Regions from separate parts of the Streptomyces sp. NPDC050619 genome, predicted to be linked through region 3. Evidence: predicted binding sites of a transcription regulator. Region 3 holds the regulator's gene; each other region holds the start of a gene.
What was found. The regulator HrcA, encoded in region 3, represses chaperone genes, less so after heat shock. The targets are predictions, from matches to a motif close to TTNGCACTCNGNNNNNCNGAGTGCNAA.

Region 1: a site for HrcA is predicted at 1,513-1,539, ahead of groL (chaperonin GroEL). Genes of this name have one in related genera too.
Region 2: a site for HrcA is predicted at 894-920, ahead of groES (co-chaperone GroES). Genes of this name have one in related genera too.

The regions. Positions count from the first base shown of each region.
Region 1 covers NZ_JBFAIR010000027.1:99,355-101,539, reverse strand. Annotated here, with positions in the region: gene groL (chaperonin GroEL) at 1-1,352, opposite strand, end outside; gene AB0I77_RS35760 (cold-shock protein) at 1,678-1,884, opposite strand.
Region 2 covers NZ_JBFAIR010000019.1:46,425-48,609, forward strand. Annotated here, with positions in the region: gene AB0I77_RS28610 (polysaccharide deacetylase family protein) at 1-826, shown strand, start outside; gene groES (co-chaperone GroES) at 1,067-1,375, shown strand; gene groL (chaperonin GroEL) at 1,516-2,185, shown strand, end outside.
Region 3 covers NZ_JBFAIR010000001.1:409,515-411,699, forward strand. Annotated here, with positions in the region: gene AB0I77_RS01795 (MBL fold metallo-hydrolase) at 1-634, opposite strand, end outside; gene hrcA (heat-inducible transcriptional repressor HrcA) at 798-1,814, shown strand; gene dnaJ (molecular chaperone DnaJ) at 1,815-2,185, shown strand, end outside.

The sequences.
Region 1 (2,185 bases), on a different contig from region 3:
ATCTGCTTGAGCGGGGCCTCCAGGGCGAGCTTCACGGCGTTGGCGCCGGTCGCCTCGTCACCCGTCAGCTCCAGCTTCTCGAACACCGCGGTGGCCTGGAGCAGGGCCACGCCACCACCGGCGACGATGCCCTCCTCGACGGCCGCCTTCGCGTTGCGAACGGCGTCCTCGATGCGGTGCTTGCGCTCCTTGAGCTCGACCTCGGTGGCGGCACCGGCCTTGATGACCGCGACACCGCCGGCGAGCTTCGCCAGGCGCTCCTGGAGCTTCTCGCGGTCGTAGTCCGAGTCGCTGTTCTCGATCTCGGCGCGGATCTGGTTGACCCGGCCGTTGACCTGGTCCGAGGACCCGGCACCGTCGACGATGGTGGTCTCGTCCTTGGTGATGACGACCTTGCGGGCGCGGCCCAGGAGGTCCAGGGTCGCGTTCTCCAGCTTGAGGCCGACCTCCTCGGAGATGACCTCGCCGCCCGTGAGGATGGCGATGTCGCCGAGCATGGCCTTGCGGCGGTCACCGAAGCCCGGGGCCTTGACGGCGACGGACTTGAAGGTGCCGCGGATCTTGTTGACGACCAGGGTCGACAGGGCCTCGCCCTCGACGTCCTCGGCGATGATCAGCAGCGGCTTGCCCGACTGCATGACCTTCTCCAGGAGCGGGAGCAGGTCCTTGACCGAGCCGATCTTGGAGTTGGCGATCAGGATGTACGGGTCGTCGAGCGACGCCTCCATACGCTCCATGTCGGTGGCGAAGTACGCCGAGATGTAGCCCTTGTCGAAGCGCATACCCTCGGTGAGCTCGAGCTCCAGACCGAAGGTCTGGGACTCCTCGACGGTGATGACGCCTTCCTTGCCGACCTTGTCCATCGCCTCGGCGATGAGCTCGCCGATCTGGGTGTCGGCGGCGGAGATGGAGGCCGTCGAAGCGATCTGCTCCTTGGTCTCCACGTCCTTGGCCTGCTCCAGCAGGGCACCGGAGACGGCCTCGACGGCCTTCTCGATACCGCGCTTGAGGGCCATCGGGTTGGCGCCGGCGGCTACGTTACGCAGACCCTCCTTGACGAGGGCCTGGGCGAGAACGGTCGCCGTGGTCGTACCGTCGCCGGCGACGTCGTCCGTCTTCTTGGCGACTTCCTTGACCAGCTCGGCGCCGATCTTCTCGTACGGGTCCTCGAGCTCGATCTCCTTGGCGATGGAGACACCATCGTTGGTGATCGTGGGGGCGCCCCACTTCTTCTCGAGGACGACGTTGCGGCCCTTGGGGCCCAGCGTCACCTTGACGGCGTCCGCGAGCTGGTTCATGCCGCGCTCGAGGCCGCGCCGTGCCTCCTCGTCGAACGCGATGATCTTGGCCATGTGAAGTGGTCCTCCCGGACTGGGGTGGATTGCTCCGGACCGCGCTGGCGCCCGCGACGGACGGCTCGCCTGCCGGTGGTTCCTTGCCCCACCCGGCCTGCGGGCCTCACCGACCCGGTCCTCGTTGTCACTCTCACCTTCAGAGTGCTAACGCCAATGATTAGCACTCGCCCCTGCCGAGTGCAAGCGTGTCTCCGGGATCAGACCGGCCTCCGGGCACGCCGAGGGGCAGGGTCCGGGCATGTCGAAGGGCCCGCACCCCGGGAGGTGCGAGCCCTTCGCAAGAAGTACAGAAGAACGTCGTCGCTGTCAGTCGGCGCGTGCTTCAGCCGGTCGCCAGTCGGACCATGTCCGCCTGCGGCCCCTTCTGGCCCTGCGAGATCTCGAAATCGACTCGCTGACCTTCCTCCAGGGTGCGGTACCCGTCCATCTGGATGGCGCTGTAGTGGACGAAAACATCCGCACCACCGTCTACCGCGATGAAGCCGTACCCCTTCTCCGCGTTGAACCACTTGACGGTGCCCTGAGCCATGCCTAACTCCCCTATTACTGGCCCTTGCACAGATCCACACTTCGCGGATCCGGGTCAGACCTCACCCCCCCACATGGTTGGGGGCGTGCGCCGGAACGCGTCGACCGCGGCCGAATGTATCTGCCCAACTGCCCTCTGCAACAGGTCAATCAGACGAGAATTCAGGGCGCGGCCGGTCGGGAATGTACGGAGAATTCGGCCGAGTCCGGGGCAAGTCGGGCCCCACAAAGGGAACGAAAGGCGCAAAAGACCTGCACACTTTGGCTACTTCTCATCGCAAGCGGAGCCGGAACTCATATGT
Region 2 (2,185 bases), on a different contig from region 3:
GCAGAGGCGACAGAGGCGGCGGGCGCTGGTCGTCGGCGTCCTGGCGGCCGCGCTTCTCGCCGGCTGCGCCCGGTCCGTCGACCCCATCGAACGGCTGGGCAAGAAGGCGGCCGAGCGGGTGGGGTCGTACGGACCCACCGACGCGAACAGGCATCCGTACCGCCGCTGGGGCCTCGCGGCGCCGCTGCCCCCGGCCCCGAAGCCGGCCGCCCGGCCCCCGGCCGCCCGTACGGCGGGCCCGCGGCTCCCGCCCGTCGTCAGACACATCCGCACTCCCGACAAGGTCGTCTTCCTGACCTACGACGACGGCGCCGAGAAGGATCCGCGGTTCGTCGACATGATTCGTGAACTGCGGCTTCCGGTCAGCATGTTCCTCACGGACAGTGTCGTCGGACCCGGATACGGCCACTTCGCGCGCCTCCAGTCGGTCGGCGCGAACATCCAGAACCACACCCTCGACCACTCCGCCCTGCGCGGCCTGCCCTACGCAGGCCAGCGCGCCGAGATCTGCGGCCAGCAGGACAAACTCAGGTCCCGCTTCGGCATCCGCCCCCGCCTCTTCCGCCCGCCCTACGGCGCGTACGACGCCACCACCCTGCGCGCCGCCGCCGACTGCGGCCTCTCGGCGGTCGTCCTGTGGCGGGCGTCGATGGAGAGCCACGACCTGACGTTTGCCGCGGGCGAGGAACGGCTGCGGGCGGGCGACATCGTGTCGGTGGCATCCAGGGAGCGGACGGGCCCGAGCTTGCGGGAACGGACGACGAGGCTGCTGCGGGAGGTCCAGGGGAGGGGGCTGACGGTGGGGCGGCTGGAGGACTACCTGTAGCCATGCCGTTGCCGTTGCCGTCGCGGCTGCCGAGGCTCGCTGAAATCCCGCCCCGCGCCGCACGGCACTGGCACTCCGCTTGACCGAGTGCTAACCACAGTCATAGTCTCAGACCTGGCACTCCCCACTGGAGAGTGCCAACTACGCGACGGGCAGGTCCGGCACCCGCGACGACGGATCCACCTGGTCGCCACCTCAGACAGTTAACCCCGTGAGATCTCCGAAGGGGGAGGTCGGATCGTGACGACCACCAGCTCCAAGGTTGCCATCAAGCCGCTCGAGGACCGCATTGTGGTCCAGGCCGTCGAGGCCGAGCAGACCACGGCCTCTGGCCTGGTCATCCCGGACACTGCCAAGGAGAAGCCCCAGGAGGGCGTCGTCCTGGCCGTCGGCCCGGGCCGCTTCGAGAACGGCGAGCGTCTTCCGCTCGACGTCAAGACCGGCGACGTCGTGCTGTACAGCAAGTACGGCGGCACCGAGGTGAAGTACAACGGCGAGGAGTACCTCGTCCTCTCCGCTCGCGACGTACTCGCGATCATCGAGAAGTAATCACCTCGCTTCGCGAAGCACCTCGCGTCGTGAAGCACCTTTGCTTTTGAGCTGCGCCCCTGGCCCCCGCGACCATCAAGAAGCCGGGCGCCCGGGGCGCAGTTCGTTCGTCTCCAGAATTCCGAGAGGGCTACGCTCCCATGGCGAAGATCCTGAAGTTCGACGAGGACGCCCGTCGCGCCCTTGAGCGCGGCGTCAACAAGCTCGCCGACACCGTCAAGGTGACGATCGGCCCCAAGGGCCGCAACGTCGTCATCGACAAGAAGTTCGGCGCCCCCACCATCACCAACGACGGCGTCACCATCGCCCGCGAGGTCGAGGTCGACGACCCGTACGAGAACCTCGGCGTCCAGCTGGTGAAGGAGGTGGCGACCAAGACCAACGACGTAGCTGGTGACGGCACCACCACCGCCACCGTGCTCGCCCAGGCGCTGGTCCGCGAGGGCCTGCGGAACGTCGCCGCGGGTGCTTCCCCGGCCGCCCTGAAGAAGGGCATCGACGCGGCTGTCGCGGCCATTTCCGCGGACCTGCTCGCCTCGGCCCGCCCGATCGACGAGAAGTCCGACATCGCCGCCGTCGCCGGTCTGTCCGCCCAGGACAGCCAGGTCGGCGAGCTCATCGCCGAGGCGATGGACAAGGTCGGCAAGGACGGTGTCATCACCGTCGAGGAGTCCAACACCTTCGGCCTGGAGCTCGACTTCACCGAGGGCATGGCCTTCGACAAGGGCTACCTGTCGCCGTACTTCGTCACGGACCAGGAGCGTATGGAGGCCGTCCTCGACGACCCGTACATCCTGATCCACCAGGGCA
Region 3 (2,185 bases):
CCAGGTCCAGCAGCCGGTCGAGCGCGGCCGGCCAGTGCGACGGTACGGCGTCGGGGCCGGCCTGCGGTTCGCCGGACTCCTCGACCAGGTCGCCGCAGAAGACGACCTCCGGGGCACCCGGCACGAGGACCACCAGGTCGTGGGCGGTGTGGGCCGGGCCCACATTCGCCAGCAGGACCTGAAGGACCTGGCCGCCGCCGGCCAGGTCGAGGGTCCACTCGCCGGAGACATGGTGGCGGGGCGGCACCAGCGCATCGACCGCCTCGTCGGCCAGGCCGGCCTCCAGCCCATTGCGTACGGCGTCCGCCCGCAGCTCCTCGCGCGCGTGCCGTCCGGCGAACACCGTGTCGATGCCCACCGCGCCGAACACCTCCGCCCCCGCGAACGCCCCCGTGCCGAAGACATGGTCGAAGTGGGGATGCGTGAGCGCGAGATGGGTCACACGGTGACCGGCGAGCGCCTGAGCCTGCGCGCGCAACCGCGCGCCCTCGGCCAGGCTCGACCCGGCATCGATCAACAGGGCCGTGCCCTCCCCGACGACCAGCCCGACCGTGCAGTCCCAGCCGGGAAGCCGGCACCGGCCCACCCCCGCCGACAGCCGCTCCCATCCCAGCTCTTCCCAAGTCACGCTCATACCGCGACGCTAACGGTGACGGGCCCCGCGGGCACGGCGTCACGGGACCGGCCTTGCCCGGGGCGTACCCCACGGCCGTACACTGGGCCGGGGAAGGCTGGCACTCGAATATGAAGAGTGCCAGGACAGGCGCCGAGGGGACGATTTCTGGAGGTGTGCGCGGATGCTGAGTGAACGCAGGCTTCAGGTGCTGCGCGCCATCGTCCAGGACTATGTCGGCACCGAGGAGCCCGTCGGGTCCAAGGCGCTCACCGAGCGGCACAACCTGGGCGTCTCCCCGGCCACCGTGCGCAATGACATGGCCGCCCTGGAGGACGAGGGGTTCATCGCCCAGCCGCACACCAGTGCCGGGCGCATCCCCACCGACAAGGGCTACCGGCTGTTCGTCGACAAGCTCGCGGGTGTCAAGCCGATGACGGCGCCCGAGCGGCGCGCGATCCAGAACTTCCTCGACGGCGCCGTCGATCTCGACGACGTCGTGGCGCGGACCGTGCGGCTGCTCGCGCAGCTCACGCGGCAGGTCGCCGTCGTGCAGTACCCGTCGCTCACACGGTCGACGGTGCGGCACGTGGAGCTGCTGTCGCTCGCGCCCGCCCGCGTGATGCTGGTGCTGATCACGGACACCGGCCGGGTCGAGCAGCGGATGGTCGACTGCCCGGCGCCGTTCGGCGAAGGGTCGCTGGCGGATCTGCGGGCGCGGCTCAACAGCCGGGTCGCGGGCCGCCGTTTCGCCGATGTCCCGCAGTTGGTGGAAGATCTGCCGGAAGGCTTCGACACCGAGGACCGCGGCACGGTCTCGACGGTGCTCTCCACCCTCCTGGAGACACTCGTCGAGGAGAACGAGGAGCGGCTGATGATCGGCGGCACCGCCAATCTGACCCGCTTCGGACATGACTTTCCCCTCACCATCCGGCCCGTCCTGGAGGCACTCGAGGAGCAGGTCGTGCTCCTCAAACTCCTTGGTGAGGCGGGAGATTCGGGTATGACCGTGCGTATCGGGCACGAGAATGCCTACGAGGGACTCAACTCAACGTCAGTGGTGTCGGTCGGCTACGGTTCGGGCAACGAGGCAGTAGCCAAGCTCGGCGTGGTCGGACCGACCCGCATGGATTACCCGGGAACGATGGGAGCGGTACGCGCAGTGGCACGGTACGTCGGACAGATCCTGGCGGAGTCGTAAGTGGCCACGGACTACTACGCCGTTCTCGGCGTGCGCCGCGACGCGTCGCAGGAAGAGATCAAGAAGGCCTTCCGGCGGCTCGCACGCGAGCTGCACCCGGACGTCAATCCGGATCCGAAGACCCAGGAGCGGTTCAAGGAGATCAACGCCGCTTACGAGGTCTTGTCGGACCCGCAGAAGAAGCAGGTCTACGACCTCGGCGGCGACCCGCTCTCGCAGGCCGGCGCCGGTGGCGCGGGCGGCTTCGGCGCGGGCGGCTTCGGCAACTTCTCCGACATCATGGACGCCTTCTTCGGTACGGCGTCCCAGCGGGGTCCGCGTTCGCGCACCCGGCGCGGCCAGGACGCGATGATCCGGCTGGAGATCGAGCT